Regions from separate parts of the uncultured Citricoccus sp. genome, predicted to be linked through region 1. Evidence: riboswitches for the same ligand, from Rfam matches in the RefSeq annotation. Region 1 holds a riboswitch; each other region holds the start of a gene.
The links. A riboswitch is a leader RNA that binds a small molecule or an ion and turns the genes downstream of it on or off. The one in region 1 is predicted to bind thiamine pyrophosphate.
Positions count from the first base shown of each region.

Region 1 (4,809 bases):
TTTGGGACGTCGCTGTGACCGGCTGTCTCCAAGTGAAGGCCACGCCTAAGGTCCCTGAGGTTATTGTCGTGCAACGCCAACGACCGTATTCACCAGGCAAGGGTTGAATATCAGCGTCTGGGAAAGTTTCGTTCGCTTTGGCTCGTGTTAGCCGATCTCGGGGAGAACGGGCAGAAGATTTTGAGGGATTTTTTCTACGCGCGTGCCTCCAAAAAAGAGCGGCACGCCGGGTGGTCCGGGAGAGCACAACACAACGCATCCTCCCAGGTCAGTGCCGGTTTAGAGCGAAATTGTTGGTATTATTAGTGGTCGGTAGGCGTGCCCCCCGGGCGCCTGCCGAACCAGCCGCGATAGCTGAGTCTCGCGGCGCGATCGCCCTCCGCCGCCCCTCCGAATTTCGGCGGAGGGCGGTCGTTCTCCTCGGCACCTTTAGATCGTTCGCGTGGGTGTCTTGGAGGCACTTCGGAGCGCCGCCTCCAAGTCGGTGACAATGCTCTTAGGCATTGCGGTGTAAGCCGTGTTCGGCTCCAGCTGAAGAGGGCGGCAAAGTAGTAGCGGACGGACCGCTGGCTTAGTCCGCTTGACGCACATGTCTAACACCAGTCCTGGGTCGGTCCGTCAGCTGCGAATGTCCATCGAGCACCCTGCTAACGCCTCGCAGAGCCGGGGGGCGACCCAGCTTGTGCCGTTCCTCTGTTTTCGTCGTCCGCCGAAGAATGTTTGCCAACAGAGGTACACGCTTACACCATCGTGGAGGGTGTTTCGCGTCCCGATCCATCCGCTCACTCCAGCGTCTCAAGTGTGGCGAGGTGCGCTGGGGTTCTGACCGGGGCCGCTGGCGGACCTGACTCCGCGGGGCCCGGTGGTGTGTCACGCCAGGTGCACCCGCGGCTGGGGGCTTACCAAGACCGCGTCGGCCGGTGCTGCTGGCCTCGTGTCATCGAGGCCAGCAGCACCGGCGCAGGTTCCTCTGGTCGAGGGCCGAGTGAGCGTGTTCAGGGTTTGGAGAGCGTGGGGGTCTCTAGGTAGATCTTGCCGCCGGCGGCTTGGAATTCATCGGATTTGGCCTGCATTCCGGCGATTGCTGCTTGGGCCTGTGCGCTGCCGTACTGGTCGCGGATGTCCTGGGAGATGCGCATGGAGCAGAACTTCGGTCCGCACATCGAGCAGAAGTGGGCCGTCTTGGCCGGTTCGGCCGGCAATGTCTCGTCGTGGAAGGCCTCCGCGGTGTCGGGGTCCAGGGATAGCGCGAACTGGTCGCGCCAGCGGAACTCGAAGCGGGCCTTGGACAGCGCGTCGTCCCGTTCGGTCGCACCCGGGTGGCCCTTAGCCACATCGGCGGCGTGGGCGGCGATCTTGTAGGTGATGACCCCGGTCTTCACGTCGTCCTTGTTGGGCAGTCCCAGGTGTTCTTTCGGGGTGACGTAGCACAGCATCGCGGTGCCGTAGCGGGCGATCTCGGTGGCCCCGATGGCCGAAGTGATGTGGTCATAACCCGGGGCGATGTCGGTCACCAGCGGGCCCAGGGTGTAGAACGGGGCTCCCTGGCATAGCTGTTGTTGGCGTTCCACGTTCTCGCGCACCAGGTGCAGGGGAACGTGTCCGGGGCCTTCGACCATGACTTGCACGTCGTGGGCCCAGGCCCGTGCTGTGAGTTCTGCCAGGGTGTCCAGTTCGGCGAACTGGGCGGCGTCGTTGGCGTCGGCGATCGAGCCCGGGCGCAGGCCGTCTCCGAGGGAGAAGGCCACGTCGTACCGGGCGAAGATCTCGCACAGCTCGTCGAAGTGGGTGTAGAGGAAGTTCTCCTGATGGTGGGCCAGGCACCACCCGGCCATGATCGACCCGCCGCGCGAGACGATACCGGTGACCCGTTCGGCGGTCAGTGGCACGTAGCGCAGCAGCACCCCGGCGTGGATGGTCATGTAGTCCACGCCCTGTTCGCATTGTTCCAGCACCGTGTCGCGGAAGATCTCCCAGGTCAGGGCGTTGGCCTCCCCGTTGACTTTCTCTAGCGCCTGGTAGATCGGGACCGTGCCGATCGGTACGGGGGAGTTGCGGATGATCCATTCCCGGGTGGTGTGGATGTCCTCTCCGGTGGAGAGGTCCATCACCGTGTCCGCTCCCCATCGGGTGGCCCACTGCATCTTGTCGACCTCCTCGGCGATGGAGCTGGTGACCGCGGAGTTGCCGATGTTGGCGTTGATCTTCACCAAGAATGCCTTGCCGATGATCATCGGTTCGGACTCGGGGTGGTTGATGTTGGCCGGGATGATGGCCCGGCCAGCGGCCAGTTCGGAGCGGACCAGTTCGACGTCGCACTGCTCGCGCAGGGCCACGTAGCGCATCTCCTCGGTGATGATTCCGGCCCGGGCGTAGTGCATCTGGGTGACGGTCCGCCCCGCCTTGGCCCGCAACGGCACCGCCCGGGTTCCCTTCCACTCCTGGGACGCGGCCCCGCGGCGCAGAGCCGAGCGGCCATCGTCAAGGAGGTTCCGTTCCCGGCCGGCGTATTCCTCGACGTCACCGCGCCCCTGGATCCAGGACGCCCGGCTCGGTGGCAACCCGATCACCGGGTCGCTGCCCGGCCCGGCCGTGCGGTAGATCCGCAGCGGTGGGTTCGCTATTCCGCCCGGGGAATCGTTCAAGGTGATCTCGGTGACCGGCACGGCAAGCCCGTGCTCGGTGTTGTGGAGATACGCCAGGGCGTGCGCATTGGATGCACTCATCAGATGTGTTCCTACTTCCTTCGCCGGCATGACCCGGACAGGTTCGACGGTCGCAGGCTGCCTCAGCCCGATCTCAGCCCCTGCAATGGGGCTCCCGTGTGGACGGCAACGACACTAACACCATGGCGGGCCGGTCTGGTGCCGCTCAGACTTGCTTAACGCCTCGTTCCACCGGCCCGTCGCGGGCGCACTATTGGGGCTCGGGGTGGCTGAGGGACCCGTAGGCGAGGACCTTCCACGCGGCACCGTTCCAGCGCATCACCATCGGCACGGTACGGGGATCGGCCGGGGCTCCCCAGTCCTCGGGATGGTCGGGGCGGGCGTAGAGGACCTCGGTATCCGGGCCCAGTGGCGGCAGACCCGTAGCGGAGTGAGACCACCCGGCCGCCTCCACCTGCCGCAACTGTTGGAGCCGGTCGGCGGCGAAGTGCTTCCAGAGCGGATGGGCCGGCCCGTCCAGACAGGACAACCGCTCGGCCAGCCGTTTCGGGCAGAGCCGGCGCAGTCGTGCGCCGTGGTCCTGGGCCCAGTCCCGGGCCCACGCCAATCGCAGCGTTGGGTCGATCAGGGGCCACGCCCCGGGCAGGTCACCGGTGGCCACGTGCTCGCGGAAAGCCACGGCAACCTCTCCGACCCGCAGCAGGGCCGTCAGGGTGTGCTGTTCGGTGCGGGGTGGGGGGGTCGATGGCGTCTGCATCCGGGTCCTTCGTGGGTGGACATCATGGGTATCAACACATTTGGTGGCCTGCGCGGAGACAGGCTCGGGCAGGGCCTTGAGAGAGGGAGCGGCACGTCATGAGGGTCGTGCCGCTCTCAGGAGGGGCGCTCGTCCGGGCACGCTCCTGCGCGGCGGTAAACCGCTCGCCCGGCAGGTTTAGCGGATAGGCGAGGCCTTGCCCGGGATTGCGCGACGCGGATGGATGCCGCCTGTAGCCTGACGAAGGTCTTCGAGGATGGTCGGAGCGACGGCGTTGGCCCAGGCCGCGACGAGCCTCCACGGATTGGTTCTGCGTCCCCGCGTCCACCGGACATCCATGCTCTGGACCGGATGACCAGACGCAGATCACCGCGGATCTGTGGCCGTGACCGAGGTCACCCGGGATCACTTGAGCCTTTTCTGCGACACCTCACCGCTTAGGAAACTTCAGACCCCGCATATTGGCGGGCAGTCCCGACTCCGTCCCCTCGGGGGTCCATGGTGGCGAGCACTGATTCTCGGCTCCCGAGTCCCGCGGCGGCTCGGATTCCTTCGGTCGTCAGGAGGATTTGCGGGGTGAACTCATCCACCGGGAAGGTGTCGTCGATGCAGGCCTGCCAGAACCGGGTGTGATGTTCGTCGAACCAGTGGTCAAAGGGTTCTGCGGATCTGTCGTGGTCGTCCTGCAGGCTGTACCAGTACAGATAGTCCGCCCCGTTCACCGTTTCGGTGAAGATCGCCTCCACATACATGTGCTCCCGTTTCATGATCTCTCCCACCGCGCAGCGATGGGCCTCCATGAAACGCACCCACTCATCCGCTAGCGCTCGGGATCCAGGACGCAACCGGAATCGAGTCAAACTGAAGATCATTCGACCATGTCCTCTCCACTCATGTCACCGGCTGCTCCTGTCCGGGGCCGCCCACGGAAGTAACTGCACGGTCCAGGGCCTGGACCTGGGTGGGAGTAATCGGAGCCTCGGTTCCTCAGCGGGTAGGAGGACGATGGGGTCGGAGGCCGCCGGGCAGCCCGAATCCCTCGATGGTCCCGGCCTCGTTTTCATTGACCACCGCGGACTGGGTGTCCGTGTGGCGGTTCCATGGCCCCTGAAGGGACCTCGCTGACAGTTCGTCATCGTTCCTGGTGACCTTCCTGGTGATTGGTGGCTACCCCGGGCGTGTTTACGTTCCACGGGATTCTCTGGAGGTGTCTGTGACAGGCAGGATCGGTCGGTGGAGAAAGAGGTGCAGGTGGTGCCGGGTTTCCTGGGCCAGTTGCCGCAGACCGGTGATGATCTCGGTCCGTTGCTGCCCTGTCGGCCAGCGCTGGTCGTCCGGTGGTATCGGTGCAATGCGTTCTTGGAGTTGGGCGGCCGCTGCGGACAA
Region 1 covers NZ_CALMQR010000057.1:5,200-10,008, reverse strand. Annotated here, with positions in the region: gene Q0283_RS17615 (GNAT family N-acetyltransferase) at 1-259, opposite strand, end outside; gene thiC (phosphomethylpyrimidine synthase ThiC) at 996-2,726, opposite strand; TPP riboswitch at 2,725-2,834, opposite strand; gene Q0283_RS06360 (hypothetical protein) at 2,917-3,423, opposite strand; gene Q0283_RS06355 (DUF6176 family protein) at 3,861-4,295, opposite strand; gene Q0283_RS06350 (Hpt domain-containing protein) at 4,606-4,809, opposite strand, start outside.

Region 2 (4,809 bases), on a different contig from region 1:
GCGGGTAGGACCGTGAGGGGTCCTTGGTCTCCTCGGCGACGTTCACGCTCGTCTCGAAGCCCACGTAGGAGTAGAAGCCCAGGACGGCACCGGCCAGCACCGCGGAGACCGGACCGCGCTCCGGCGTGCCCAGCTCGACCAGCCGGCCCAGGTCCCCCTCGCCGCGGGCGAGCACGACCACGCCCAGGGCGATCACGAGCAGCAGGCCGGAGACCTCGATGATCGTCGCCACCCGGTTGGCCCCCATCGACTCCGTGATGCCGCGGGCGTTCAGCGCGGCCAGCAGTCCCAGGAACACGATGACCACCAGGGCCGTGGGCAGGGTGATGAACTCGGTCAGGTAGTCGCCGGCGAAGCCGAGGGCCAGGGCTCCCACGGAGACGATCCCGGCGGACAGCATGCAGAACCCGACGAGGAATCCGGTGAACGGCCCGAAGGCACGGGTGGCGTAGTGCGAGGAGCCCCCGGCCCGCGGGTACTTCGTCGCCAGTTCGGCATAGGACCCCGCGGTCAGCAGGGCCAGCACCAGGGCCGCCACCAGGGGGACCCAGACGGCCCCGCCGGAGAGGCCGGCGATCTCGCCGACCAGGACGTACACCCCGGCCCCGAGGACGTCACCCAGGATGAACAGGAACAGGCCCGTGGTGGTGACCGTGCGGCGCAGGGACCGGGTCTCGCCGGAGGCTGTGGTGGAGGGCATGGGATCACAGTAGACGGCGCCGGGGCGGGGTGCCGAGTCCCCGTGCGCATCCGGGGTCTGAGAGGGTGCGATGCGCACGGGGCCCCTCTACGATGACGGTGTTCGCCTCCCCGCGCGGGACGCGTCCGCCATCGGATCCCGCAGGACGGAACAGGACGGATGCAGCATGGACCCCAGGACGTCCCTCTGGCATGACACCCACCCGGTCCCCGCCACCGGCACCGACCACCTCTCCCCGGGTGACCGGTTCGACACCGTGGTCGCCGGCGCGGGCTTGACCGGGCTGGCCACCGCCGTCCTGCTGGCGCGCGCGGGCCAGCGCGTGGCCGTGGTCGAGGCCCGCTCGGTGGGGGCCGTGGCCACCGGGAACACCACCGCGAAGGTCTCGCTGCTCCAGGGCACCACCCTGGCGGAGATCAGCCGTCACCAGTCGGACCAGGTGCTGCGCTCCTACGTGGAGGGCAACCGCCGGGGGCAGTCCTGGCTGCTGCGCTACCTGGACGAGAACGGGATCGACTACCAGCGCAGGCCCGCCTACACCTACGCCACCACCCACGAGGGCCTGTCCCGGCTGCACTCCGAGCTGGAGGCCGACCGCGCCGCGGGCCTGGACGTGACCTGGACACGGGAGACGGACCTGCCCTACCCCGTGGCCGGGGCGATCCGGCTGGAGGACCAGGCGCAGGTGCACCCGATGCAGGTGCTCGACGCCCTGGCCACCGAGTTCCGCCGGCTCGGCGGGACGCTGGTGGAGGGGGTGCGGCTCACGGGCGCGGGCTACCGGTCCCCGCTGGCCGTTCACACCTCCGCGGGGGAGATCAGGGCCGGGCAGCTGGTCCTGACCACAGGGGCCCCGGTCCTGGACCGCGGCGGTTACTTCGCCAAGCTCAGTCCACACCGTTCCTACGCACAGTCCTACCGGGTGCCGGGGCCCGTTCCCCAGGCGATGTACCTCTCCGCGGACAGTCCGTCCCGCAGCCTGCGCACGGCCCCCATCGACGACGGTGAGCTGCTGCTCGTGGGCGGCAACGGCCACGTGGTGGGGCGATCGGCCTCACCGCAGGCCGCCGTGGACGCCCTCGAGGCGTGGACCCGGGAGCACTTCCCCGGAGCGGAGCGCACGCACGCCTGGTCCGCGCAGGACTACCGCTCGGCCAACCTCGTCCCCTTCGTGGGGACACTGCCCCGCGGCGGTGGCCACGTCTACCTGGCCACCGGCTTCAACAAGTGGGGCCTGACCAACGGCGTGTCGGCCGCCCTGCGGATCTCCGCGCAGATCCTCGGCGGTGCCACGGACTGGGCCAGGCCGATGGATCGTCGCCTCACCTCGCCGGCCGACCTGCTGACCGGCCTGAGGGACAACGCCGCCGTCGGTGCCCGGTTGGCCGGCGGCTGGACGTCGGCCGCACGCAGACCCCTGCCCCAGGAGCCTCCGGCCGAGGGCCAGGGCACGGTGGGCCGGGACCACGGCCGGCCCGTGGCGGTCTCCACGGTGGACGGGGTGACCTGCCGGATGTCGGCGGTCTGCCCGCACCTGGGCGGCATCGTCTCCTGGAACGACGCCGAGCGCTCCTGGGACTGCCCACTGCACGGATCACGCTTCACCGCGGACGGCACCCTGCTCGAGGGGCCGGCGGTCACGGGCCTGCGGGCACCCACGGATGCCAGGGGGCGGGCGGACTGAGAGCCGTTCCCCGCAACGGGAGGACCGTGGCCGAGGGGTCGGGGGTGGTGCCCTATGCTGGTGCCACATCGTGAACGACAGGGGAGCGCCGCCCGGCGCTGAGAGTGCGCCCAGCGCAGACCCTCGAACCTGCTCCGGTTAGTACCGGCGAAGGAAGTCGAGTTCTCCGATGGAGCGTGGGGCCCGGTGCCTGACGCGCCCGGATCCCGAGGGTTCGGGCGGCGTGCGTTCCATTCCCCTCCTTGGATCCTTGAGGAGGACATCACATGGTCTCGACGCAGACCCCCGGCAGTGATCACCAGGCCACCCCGCCGGCCGGTACACCGGACCGTCCCGGGCGCTCCCGCCCACACCACGACCCGCGCGGCCCCGCCCACCGCACCTCCGCCCACCGCACCTCCTCCCGCCACACCTGGCGCGTGGTGGACATCGTCGTGGCCGCCGTCGTCGCCGTGGCCAGCGGCGTGGTCTTCTGGGCCTGGAACCTGGCCTATGCGGGACTGGGCGGGGTGTTCCTGGCGTTCCCGCCGTCGTCGGGACTGGTCGCCGGCATGTGGCTGTTCCCGGCGGTCCTGGGTGCACTGCTGATCCGCAGACCGGGTGCCGCGCTGTTCACGGAACTGGTGGCTGCCGCCGTCTCCGCGTTGCTGGGGTCCCAGTTCGGCCTGACCGTGCTGGCCTCCGGACTCGTCCAGGGCATCGGGGCCGAGCTGGTCTTCCTCCTGTTCCTCTACCGTCGCTTCACCCTTCCCGTGGCCCTGCTGGCCGGTGCCGCCGCGGGAGTGGCCTGCGGTCTCAACGAGGCCTTCCTGTTCGCCTGGTTCCCCGAGTACACGCTGGCCTGGAAGTGGCTCTACGTGGGGTTCACCGGCATCTCCGGGATCGTCATCGCCGGCCTGCTGAGCTGGCTGGCCACCCGCGCCCTGGCGGCCACGGGCGCACTGGCCGCCCTCCCGTCCCGCGGCGCCCACCGGGAACCGGCGGGCCGGGGGTGACCGCGGCCACCGTCACCGCGCAGGGCTGGGGCTGGCGGCACGCCGGACGCGACCGGGCCGCCGTCGCCGGCCTGGACCTGACCATCCCACCGGGGCAGCGGGTCCTGCTCGCCGGGCCCTCCGGGGCCGGGAAGTCCACTCTGCTGCACGGACTGGCCGGCGTGCTGGACCCGGCGGACGACTCGGAGGAGACCGGCCGGCTGCTGCTGGACGGCGTGCCCACCCGCGAGCTGCGCGGCCACGCCGGGTTGGTGCAGCAGGACCCCGAGACACAGGTGATCCTCTCGCGCGTGGGGGACGACGTGGCCTTCGGCGCGGAGAACCTCCGCGTCCCGCCGGACGAGATCTGGGACCGGGTCCGACACGCCCTGGCCGCGGTCGGGCTGGGGGAGGACGAGGGCATCGCCCTGTGGCGGGACACGTCGCGACTGTCCGGCGGGCAGAAGCAACGGATGGCCCTGGCCGGGGTCCTGGCCATGCGCCCGCCGCTGGTCCTGCTCGACGAGCCGACCGCCAACCTCGACCCCGCCGGTGTGCTCGAGGTCCGCGACGCCGTCCTGGCGGTGGTCGAGGCCATCGGCGCCACCCTCGTGGTCGTGGAGCACCGGCTCGGGACGTGGGCCCGGCACGTGGACCGGTTGCTCGTCCTGGAACCGGGCGGGGGCATCAGCCACGACGGCACCCCCGCCGCGCTGCTCGCACCCGGCCCCGTCCGGGAGGAACTGGCCGCGGCCGGGGTGTGGGTGCCCGGGGTGGTGCCCGAACCCGTCACCCCCGCCCCCGGTGGTCCGCGGCCGGCCGCGGAGCCCTCCGGACCGGCACGGAGCCCGCGACGGGACCCTGCCGGTCACCGGGACCCTGCCGGTCACCGGGACCCTGCCGGTCACCGGGACCCCACGGGGACCGCGCTGTTGTCCGCCCGGGACCTGGCGGTGTCCCGGCACGCGGTGAGGCCCGGCTGGCGCCGCCGCCTCGGGCCACCGCCGGTCCCGGTGCAACACGGACTGGACGTGACCGTGGAGGCCGGGGAGGCCGTCGTCGTGACCGGGCCGAACGGGGTGGGCAAGTCCACGCTGCTGCTGACCCTGGCCGGGCTCATCCCGGCCCACGCCGGGACGCTGACCGCCACCGCCGCCCTGAAGGGACACGGGGTCCGGCTGCCGGACGACCCCCACCGCTGGCCCGCCCGGGACCTGGTGAGCCGGATCGGCACGGTGTTCCAGGAGCCCGAGCACCAGTTCGTCGCGGCCACGGTGCGCGAGGAACTGGCCTTCGGGCCGCGTCACGCCCGGGACCACCGGACGGGCACGCTGCGGTGGTCGGCCGCACAGGCCCGGGGCCGCGCCGACGAATTGCTCGAGGCCATGGGACTAACCGGACTGGCCGAGGTCAACCCCTTCACGCTCTCCGGTGGGGAGAAGCGCCGGTTG
Region 2 covers NZ_CALMQR010000069.1:45,008-49,816, forward strand. Annotated here, with positions in the region: gene Q0283_RS07715 (APC family permease) at 1-700, opposite strand, end outside; gene Q0283_RS07720 (FAD-dependent oxidoreductase) at 867-2,384, shown strand; TPP riboswitch at 2,454-2,557, shown strand; gene Q0283_RS07725 (ECF transporter S component) at 2,651-3,379, shown strand; gene Q0283_RS07730 (ABC transporter ATP-binding protein) at 3,376-4,809, shown strand, end outside.
Region 2: it holds a riboswitch for thiamine pyrophosphate, as region 1 does, so the genes downstream of both, Q0283_RS07725 (ECF transporter S component) here and thiC (phosphomethylpyrimidine synthase ThiC) in region 1, are expected to answer to the same signal.

Region 3 (4,809 bases), on a different contig from region 1:
GTTCGAGCTGGGGACGATCAGGCCAATCCGCGACAAACCCTCCGGCTTTGCCACAGCAGAGGTTTCGCAGGCGATTTCAGGGATGCTCAAGGCTTCTCCAGAGATATAGGGGAACGATCATGACCCACATCTTGGGTCGCGAACTCATAATGTGGGCTTCCGGAGTAGAATGTCAACTAGGTCACACGAGGTGACGTGCGTGACCTACGGACTTTCCCGACGGATAGGATGGCGGCTTGGCCAGAGGAAAGCAGGGGATTAAAGGCATGGCTGCGGAGTCGAGTTCGGGGACCACCCCCATCTTGGTGTTGCACAAGGTCGCTGAGATCCTCAACTGCTTCTCCGTGGAGGAGCCGGACCCCACGCTGCAGCAGATCGTGCGTCTGACCGGGCTTCCTCCCAGCACGTGCCAGCGCCTGGTGCAAAACTTGGTGCGGGAGGGTTTTCTGGACCGCGACGGCGACCGATACCGCATCGGGATCGGCCTGGTCAGGTGGGCTACGCCCGGGACTTTAGGACTGGATGTGGTGCGGTTGGTCAGGCCGGTGCTACAAGACCTTCGCGATGAAACCGGTGAGACGGCGTGCTTCTACGTGCGCGACGGTGCGTTCAGAACAGTGGTTGCGGTCGCTGAGACCCGCCACGTGGTCATGCGCCCCTTCATGGTCGGTCAAGTCATGCCCATTCATGCTGGAGCCCCCGGCAAGATCTTCTTGGCCTTCGATCCCGAGGCCAGGGACGCCCTTGTGGGTTCTTCCCTCGATCGGTTCACGCAATTCACTCCACAAAGCCTGGAACTACTGGACGCCCAGAGTCAGCAAGCCCAGGAGATGGGTTATTTCGCGGCGTTCGGCGAGCGACACGAAGACGTCGGTTCCATTAGCGCCCCGGTCTTCAACCACACCGGTCAACTGGCAGGAGTAATCGGGCTGGGTTTCCCCACCCAACGCGTCGGGCCGGACGATGTTGAACGGCTGGGGCCCATCGTGGCTCGGTCTGGGCGTGCTGCGAGCAACGCGCTGGGGTACGCGACCACGCCGTAAGCCCCCTATTAGCTGGAAGGTCGGCCGGTTCGGTTCGCGAGCCGCGCCTGCGCACGGGGCTTTATGCCTTAAGACCACAAAAAGCGGATCCGTCCTCGGTTGCCCAGCCGCCGGTGGCCCCGTCGGCCTGACCCCGGTGATTGCACCCGCCCACCCGAGCGACTGGTCATCGGGCCACCCCATGCTTTTGATGGCAAACCTTTAGTGCGATGGGTGCCCCTCCCCCGCGTCCCCACGGTGACGATCGGCCCGCCCGGCCCCTTCTGAGATGGGCCGGGGCATGCTTACCAACCCGAGCTCGGCGGGTGTTGCACTCGTCTGCCGGTGATGAAGTCGGGGATAGGATGGGCGCACGCTGCCAATAGTCAGCGAGTTCTGCGGGAGCCCCATCGGGGCTGAGAGGGCTTAAGAGCCGACCGCCACACCTGATGCGGATCATGCCGCCGGAGGAAAGGACATGCGGTGAGTGCTGCGTACCCTGCCGTCTCTTCACGTCCCGCAATCGATGCAGTCGATGTCGCGGTGGTGGGTGCCGGACTGATTGGCCTGGCCACTGCCTGGGAACTGCGTCGACGCGGCCGCTCGGTGGTGGTGATCGATCCAGCCCCGGGGGAAGGGGCTTCGAGGGCGGCTGCCGGGATGCTGGCCCCGGTGAGCGAGGTTCAGTATCAGCAACAGGCCCTCTATCCGCTGATGAGCGCCTCGGCCGCCGAATACCCGGGTTTCGTCGAGACCCTCGAACGGGACTCCGGGAAAAGCGTCGGTTACCGGGTCACTGAGACCTTGGTGTGCGGTGTCGATATCGCGGACCGCCAGGGCCTCACCGATCTGAGCCAGTTACAGCAACGCCATGGCATGGCGGTGGAGCAGTTGCCCCTGGGCGAGGCCCGTTCGCTTGAACCGGCCCTGTCACCGCGTCTTTCAGCCGTGTTCCGTGCCCCCGCCGATCATCAGGTCGACCCTCGCCGGTTGGTGGCGGGATTACTGAGGGTCCTGACCGGTCAAGACGGGACCGCGAGGCCACCAGACGGGAGTACGGATGGCGGCCTGGGGTGTGTGCGACGCGAACGGGCCAAGGCGTTGTTGCGGAACAGACGCGGGGCCGTGGCCGGTGTCATGCTGGCCAACGGGCAGCAGATATTGGCCGCTGAAACCGTTCTGGCCCCCGGCCTGGGCGCCGAGGGGTTTGAGGGTTTGCCGGCCAATTGCCGCCTGCCGCTGCGTCCTGTTCATGGCGACATCCTCCGGGCTCGCCTCCCACCGGGCGCGCGACCTTTGATCGAGCGGACCGTCCGCGGCCTGGTGCATGGTGTGGCGGTCTATCTCGTACCGCGCACGGACGGCACGGTCGTGATCGGGGCTACTTCTCGCGAGGATGACCAGTCGGGAGCCAATGCCGGCGGAGTGTTCCGGTTGCTGCGCGACGCCCAGGCCCTGGTGCCGGGGGTCGTCGATCTGGAGCTGATGGAGGTCATGGCCCGGGCCCGTCCCGGAACACCCGATGACGTGCCCTACCTTGGCCGTGTTCGTGGGCACGGCGGTGGCTTCGTGCCCGGCCTGGTGGTCTCCACCGGGTATTTCCGCCACGGTGTACTCCTTGCCCCGTTGGCCGCCCGCCTCGCCGCCCAGTTGATCACGGGTGAGACGGGAGCCGAACCGGATATCGATGCCGCGCATCTTGCCGCCACTGACCCGCAGCGCTTCGAACCGTCGGTCCTCGACCGTCAGGTGGTGTCCCCTTCGCACGTGTGTACCCGAGAACAGGAGTAGTTGATGCCGACCATCACCCTCAACGGCGCCCCCCGGGTCGTGTCTGGTGACACGACCATCATTGATCTGGTCTCCCAAACCGCGGCTCGGCCCCTGGCCAGCGATGGACGCCCGCTGGACGGAGGCGGGCTGGGTATGGCGGTAGCGGTCGACGCCGCGGTGGTTCCCCGTAGCCGGTGGTCTCGCACTCCCGTGCTCGAGGGCCAGACCATCGAGATCATTACCGCCGTCCAGGGAGGTTGACACGTGGGTACCACCGCACGCCCAGACCCGTTCGTTCTCGACGAGGTGGAGTTGTCCTCGCGGTTGATTATGGGGACCGGGGGTTTGAGCTCTCTGCACACCCTGGAGCGGGCCCTGCGGGCTTCCGAGACTGAATTGACCACGGTGGCTCTGCGCCGTTACACCCCCAGGCAGGGAGACAGTTTGTTCTCGGTGCTGGAACGCAACCGGATTCGTGTCTTGCCCAACACCGCCGGGTGTTATACCGCCCGCGACGCTGTGCTGACGGCGGAGCTGGGTCGGGAGGCCTTGGAGACCGATTGGGTCAAGCTCGAGGTCATCGCGGACGAGGACACCTTGTTGCCCGACGTCTCCGAGTTGCTCGAGGCCACCGAGCAGTTGGTCGCCCGAGGCTTCAAGGTTTTCGCATACACCTCCGATGACCCGGCCGTTGCACGCCGGTTGGAGGACCTGGGAGCGACCGCCGTCATGCCCCTGGGGGCACCCATCGGCACCGGACTCGGCATTCTCAACCCTCATAACATTGAACTCATCACCTCTCGGGCCCGGGTGCCTGTGGTCCTCGACGCGGGCATCGGCACCGCCTCCGAGGCCGCCTGGGCTATGGAACTAGGGTGTGATGCCGTGCTACTGGCCAGCGCTGTGACCCGGGCCCAGGACCCCGTGGCGATGGCTACGGCCATGCGCCATGCCGTGGCCGCGGGACGACTAGCCGCCGGCGCCGGCCGTATCCCCGCGCGCCGCCACGCCGTCGCGTCCTCGCCCACGACCGGGCTGATCGCCACCGACGCCTCAGAGACTGTGGCGCGCGGAGACTGGGCACCCACCGGGGCAAGCCGATGACTCCGCTGCCTCCACTCGTAACTCCCGGCCCGCAGCTGACGGGCGAGGAGCTCGAACGGTACGCCCGTCACCTGTCTCTGCCCCAGATCGGGCTCCTCGGCCAACAGCGAATCAAGAATGCCCGAGTCCTCGTCATCGGCGCCGGCGGACTCGGAACTCCAGCGCTGCAGTACCTGGCCGCCGCCGGGGTCGGCACGCTCGGCATTGTCGACGATGACGTGGTGGCACTGTCCAATCTGCAACGCCAGGTGATTCATACGGTCGCCGACGTTGGCAGGCTCAAGACGGATTCAGCGGCCGACGCGGTGGCCCGTCTCAATCCACAGGTTCAAGTGCAGGTCCATCCCGTCCGCTTGACCGCAGACAATGCCGTGGACTTGGTGGGTCAGTACGACCTGGTGCTGGACGGGGCGGATAATTTCGCCACGCGGTACCTGGTCAGCGACGCTACAACGTTGACCGGGCGCCCCTGCGTGTGGGGGTCCATTCTGCGCTTTCAGGGACAGGTCAGCGTGTTCTGGGCCGGGCATGGACCCACTTACCGGGATCTCTATCCCGAGGCGCCCCCGCCCGGTGAGGTGCCCAGTTGCGCCGAAGGCGGAGTGATGGGGGTTCTTCCTGCCGTGATCGGTTCCGTCATGACCGCAGAAGCCATCAAGCTCATTACCGGCACCGGACAGCCTCTGATCGGGCGCATCCTGATGCACGACGCACTCATGATGACCTGGCGGGAACTGCAGCTCACCCCGGATCCGGACGCTGCCCCGGTCACGGCCGTGCACGAACCCAATCTCACCTGCACGGTCTCAGGTGATACCGAGGTGGCCCCGCATGAGACGCTCACCGCCCTCGAGCTGGCAAACCTACTTGCGCGCCGAGAGCGCGGAGAGGTTTCTTTCACCCTGGTGGA
Region 3 covers NZ_CALMQR010000103.1:36,485-41,293, forward strand. Annotated here, with positions in the region: gene Q0283_RS12405 (Asp/Glu racemase) at 1-90, opposite strand, end outside; gene Q0283_RS12410 (IclR family transcriptional regulator) at 267-1,043, shown strand; TPP riboswitch at 1,411-1,512, shown strand; gene thiO (glycine oxidase ThiO) at 1,506-2,813, shown strand; gene thiS (sulfur carrier protein ThiS) at 2,817-3,056, shown strand; gene Q0283_RS12425 (thiazole synthase) at 3,060-3,899, shown strand; gene moeB (molybdopterin-synthase adenylyltransferase MoeB) at 3,896-4,809, shown strand, end outside.
Region 3: it holds a riboswitch for thiamine pyrophosphate, as region 1 does, so the genes downstream of both, thiO (glycine oxidase ThiO) here and thiC (phosphomethylpyrimidine synthase ThiC) in region 1, are expected to answer to the same signal.

Region 4 (4,809 bases), on a different contig from region 1:
GCCGCTGGGCCCGCACCGCCCACCGCGAGCGCACCGGCCGGGTCAGCAGCAGCGCCAGCGGCACCCCGACCACCAGCGTGATGACCGTGGCGTCCAGGGCGATCTTCACCGAGTGCTCCAGGGCCTGCAGCACCGTGGTCCCGCCGGCGAACCCGGACCCGGCGCTCGAGCCGAGGAGCTCGTAGTTGCGCAGCCCCCAGCCCTGCGAGGACTGGAAGGACCGCGCCACCAGCGCCACGATCGGCGCGGCGATCAGCAGCACCACGGTCAGCATCGTCACCGCGAACGGCACCGCGTCCGCGCGCCGCAGCGGGTGGGAGGTCGGTTCGCGCAACCGCAGCGCCGTCTCGGTCCCGGCGCGGAACCGGTTGGCCAGCGTCACCGCCAGGATCACCACCACGAACTGCAGCGTGGAGAACACCGCCGCCGTGCGCAGGTCCAGGAACGCCGTCGTCTGGATGTAGATCTCGGTCTCCAGGGTGCCCACGCCCGGCCGGCCCAGGGTCTGCACGATCCCGAACGCCGTCGAGCAGAACAGGAACACCAGCGACCCGGCCGAGGCGATCGCCGGTCCCAGCGCCGGGACGGTGACGGTCACGAACGTCCGCCACGGCGAGGCCCCCAGCATCCGGGCGGCCTCCCCAGTGCGCGGGTCCAGCGTGGACCACAGGGCACCGACCTGGCGCACCACCACGGAGAAGTTGAAGAACACCATCGCCAGCACGACGGCCGTGAGCGTCTGGTCCAGCCCCAGGAACCCCAGCGGGCCGTTCTCGGCCAGCAGCGCCCGGAACGCGGTGCCCACCACCACCGTCGGCAGCACGAAGGGCACCGTGGACAGCCCGCGCAGCAGGTTCCGCCCGGGGAACCGGCACCGGTACAGGACGTACGCCCCGGGCAGCCCCAGCAGCAGCGATCCCAGTGTTCCGGCCACCGCCAGTCCCAGCGTCTGCCCCACGAGCCGCCAGGTGCGCGACTCGGCCAGCACCTCGGCGAAGGCGCCGAGGTCGAGCTGCCCGGCGGCGTTCGTCACGCCACGGGCCAGCATCGACCCGACGGGCCACAGGAAGAACACCGCCAGGAACGCCAGCGGGACGGCGGCGACCACCGTCCACACCAGCCCGCGGCCCACCGGGCCGGCGGCACGCCTCCACCGCCCGGGCACGACGTCCGCCCGGTCACCGCCCGGCGGGGCGGTTCCGGTCTCCGGGGCCCGACCGGACGCCGGCACCCGGGTGGGGGCCGGCGTCGGGACCAGGGCCGGGTCTCCCGGGACCAGGCTCATCCGTCGCGTCCTGTCCGGTGGGGGATGCCGATCAGCTCGCGGCCTCGTAGAGTGCGTTCCAGTCCTCGAGCCAGGCCTCGCGCTTCTCGGCGATCTGCCGCAGGTCCGCCTCGATCGGGTCCTCGACGAGGGTGGCGTTCTGCGCCCATTCGGCCGGCAGCTCGAGGGACTCGTCCACCGGGTACATGAACATGTTCTCCGGCAGCGAGGCCTGGAAGTCCTCGGCGAGCAGGAAGTCGATGAACGCCTGCGCGCCCTCGGGGTTCTTCGCGCCCTCCACGACGCCGGCGTACTCGACCTGGGTGGTGCAGGTGTCCTCGACGACCCCGGTGGTCGGGGCGAAGGCGGGGGAGGACGAGTAGCTGAGCACCAGCGGGTAGGCGCCCTGGCCCTCGCCGGCGGAGAAGTCGGAGTAGTAGGCGTCCGACCAGCCGGCGGCGACCTTGGTGCCGCCCTCGAGCAACCGCTGCCAGTAGTCCTGCCAGCCGTCCTCGCCCTTCTCGGTCACGGTGGCGGCCAGGAAGGCCAGGCCGGGGGAGGAGGTGACCGGATTGGTGGTGACGAACAGCCGCGCGTACTCGGGCCTGGCCAGGTCCTCCAGGGTGGTCGGCGCGGCGAGGTCGTTCTCCTCGAACCACTGCTCGTCCACGTTGACGCAGACCTGGCCCTGGTCGATGGGGGTCAGCCGGTCCTCGACGACGAGGTCCTGGGCGGATTCCGGCAGCGCCCCGGAGGCGTACTCGGCGACGACGCCCTCGTCGATGACGCGCTGGGCCGAGAGATTGTCGATGCCGTAGACCGCGTCCACGGTGGGGTTGTCCTTGGACAGGATCAGCTGGTTGACCAGGGTGCCGGCGTCGCCCGGGGCGGTGGTGGTGAGCTCGTAGCCGGACTCCTGCTCGAAGGCGGCGATCTGCTCCTCGGTGATGTTGAAGGAGTCGTGGGTCATCACGGTCACCGTGCCACCGGTGCCGGCTCCCGAGGCGCCGCTCGCGCCGTCGGTGGTGGCCGGCGCCGTGCCGTCGCCCGCGCCGGACTGGTCCGCGACCGAGCAGCCGGTCAGGGCCAGCGCGGCGATGCCCAGGATCGCGAGGGCGCCACGGGCACGGCGTCTGCTGGTGGGCGCTGCGGAAAGGTGGTGCATGAGTTCCTCCAATACCTCTGGAGGGGACGGGGCGGCGGGTGCGCCGACCCGAGGAGAGAAAGCTCGACTTCCTTCGCCGGTGCTAACCGGGCAGGTTCGAGGGTCTGCGGTGTGCGCACTCTCAGCGCCGGCCTGGCGCTCCCCTGTCGTTGAACCTTCAGTCTAGTGCCGGGGGAGGGGCGGGGTCATCTCGGTCGGCTGACGTGACCGGCCGTGGCGGCGCACCATAATGGAAAAGCCCTGCCTGTCTGAGCTGTCCGGCTGAGCACCTGCACGACGAATCGGCCCTGAGAGGTGGATGTGGACTGTTGTCATCCCGCTGCCGGCGGTACCGAGCCGGGACGTGCGCAGCACATGGATCCGCGGGAGCCTGCGTCTCGGGCCGTCCACACGGGCCCGGTCCAGTCGAGCTCCACCCACGGCATCGAGCAGGTTGAGGTTCCCGCCGGTCGGTTCCTCATGGGGGACCACTTCGGTGAGGGGTACCCCGCAGACGGTGAGACGCCCGTGCACGCGGTGCGGTTGGACGGCTTCTCCATGGACGCCACCACCGTGACGGTCGACGACTTCCGGCGGTTCGTGGAGCAGACCGCGTACGTCACGGAGGCGGAACGGTTCGGGTCCTCGGCGGTCTTCCACCTGGAACTCATTGCTCGTCGGCTGAACCCGGCGGGCGCGAACCCGGTCCCGGGGACGGCCTGGTGGGTCAACGTGCCCGGGGCGTGCTGGCATGCCCCGCTCGGACCGGGATCCCGGGCGGACGAGGACCACCCGGTGGTCCACGTCAGCTGGAATGACGCCCAGGCCTACTGCGCGTGGGCCGGGCGCCGCCTGCCGCACGAGGCGCAATGGGAGTACGCGGCCCGCGGCGGGCTGCAGGGCCACCGCTACGCCTGGGGCGATGAGCTCGTGCCGGGCGGCGAGCACCACTGCAACATCTTCCAGGGACGCTTCCCCGTGGAGAACACGATCGACGACGGTTTCCTCTCCACGGCCCCGGTGCGGACGTTCCCGGCCAACGGGTTCGGCCTGTTCCAGATGGCCGGGAACGTCTGGGAGTGGTGCCAGGACTGGTTCCTGCCGCGCTACTACCGGCGCAGTCCCGAGGAGAATCCCCCCGGGCCGCCGTTCGGCGAGGGCAGGGTCATGCGCGGAGGGTCGTTCCTCTGCCACGACTCCTACTGCAACCGGTACCGGGTGGCAGCGCGGAGCAGGAACAGTCCGGACTCCTCGAGCAGCAACTGCGGCTTCCGGACCGTCGGCTGACGGGTCAGGCCGCCGCCCGCACCCGGACCCCGTGGTCGGTCAGCGCCAGCAACTCGTCCAGCATCAGCTGGCGCATGCGGTCCACGACCTCCTCGCACCCCGGCCTGGCGGCCAGGTTGTGGGCCTCCTCCGGGTCCGAGTCGAGCAGGTACAGCTCCTCGGCGTCGGTGCCGAAGTACCGCGTGTAGCGGGCCTCGGGGGTGATGACCGAACGGATGTGCACGGGGGCCGGCAGCCCGTCGAGGCCGAACGGCTGATCCTCCTCGACGATCAGTGCCCTGCGGTGGACGGAGGCCTCGCCCCGCAGCAGCGGGACCAGGCTGCGGCCCTGGATGCCGCGGTGTCCCGAGACCCCGGTGAGTTCCAGCAGGGTGGGCACCAGGTCCGCGTTCGAGACCAGGGCCGTCGAGGCCGCGGTCCGCGCCGCCGGGGAGATCCCGACGCCGGCCCCCGGCAGTCCCGCGGGCACCCTCATGACCAGTGGCACGTTGGTCACGCCCCGGTAGTGGGTGAAGTGCTTGAGCATCATGCCGTGGTCGCCGAACATGTCCCCGTGGTCCGAGGTGAAGACGACCACCGTGTTCTCCGCCAGTCCGGTGCGTTCCAGCGTCTGCAGGATCCTGCCCACCTGGTCGTCCAGCAAGGTGATCAGACCCAGTTCCGCCGCGCAGGCCACCCGGTACTGTTCCTCCGTGGCGATCCACGTCATGGTCGGGTCCTCGCCGGGCATCCCCCGTCGCTCGGCCATGCGCCGGACGTGTTCGGGAGAATCCGAGTGATCCTGGTGGAACGTATCAGGTACCGGGACGTCCGCCGGGTCGTACAGGCGGTCGTATCCGGCCGGCGGCGCGAACGGATGGTGGGGATCGGGGAAGGAGGCGAACAGGAAGAACGGTTCGCCGTCCGCGGCATGGTCCTCGAGGCGGGCGCAGGTCCGCTCGGCGACGTACGCGCTGGGGTGCAGTCCGGCCGGAACGGCCGAGGTGTAGACCTGCGCCCAGTGCCCGCCGTGATCGTCCAGTGCCCGCTGCGGTCCGGCGTCCGTCAAGGGGTCGAAACCGCGCTCGCGCGCCCAGTGCACGTAGTGACCGCTGGGGCGGTCCCCATGACCGAC
Region 4 covers NZ_CALMQR010000008.1:11,503-16,311, reverse strand. Annotated here, with positions in the region: gene Q0283_RS00450 (iron ABC transporter permease) at 1-1,285, opposite strand, end outside; gene Q0283_RS00445 (thiamine ABC transporter substrate binding subunit) at 1,317-2,429, opposite strand; TPP riboswitch at 2,481-2,584, opposite strand; gene Q0283_RS00440 (formylglycine-generating enzyme family protein) at 2,784-3,695, shown strand; gene Q0283_RS00435 (sulfatase) at 3,700-4,809, opposite strand, start outside.
Region 4: it holds a riboswitch for thiamine pyrophosphate, as region 1 does, so the genes downstream of both, Q0283_RS00445 (thiamine ABC transporter substrate binding subunit) here and thiC (phosphomethylpyrimidine synthase ThiC) in region 1, are expected to answer to the same signal.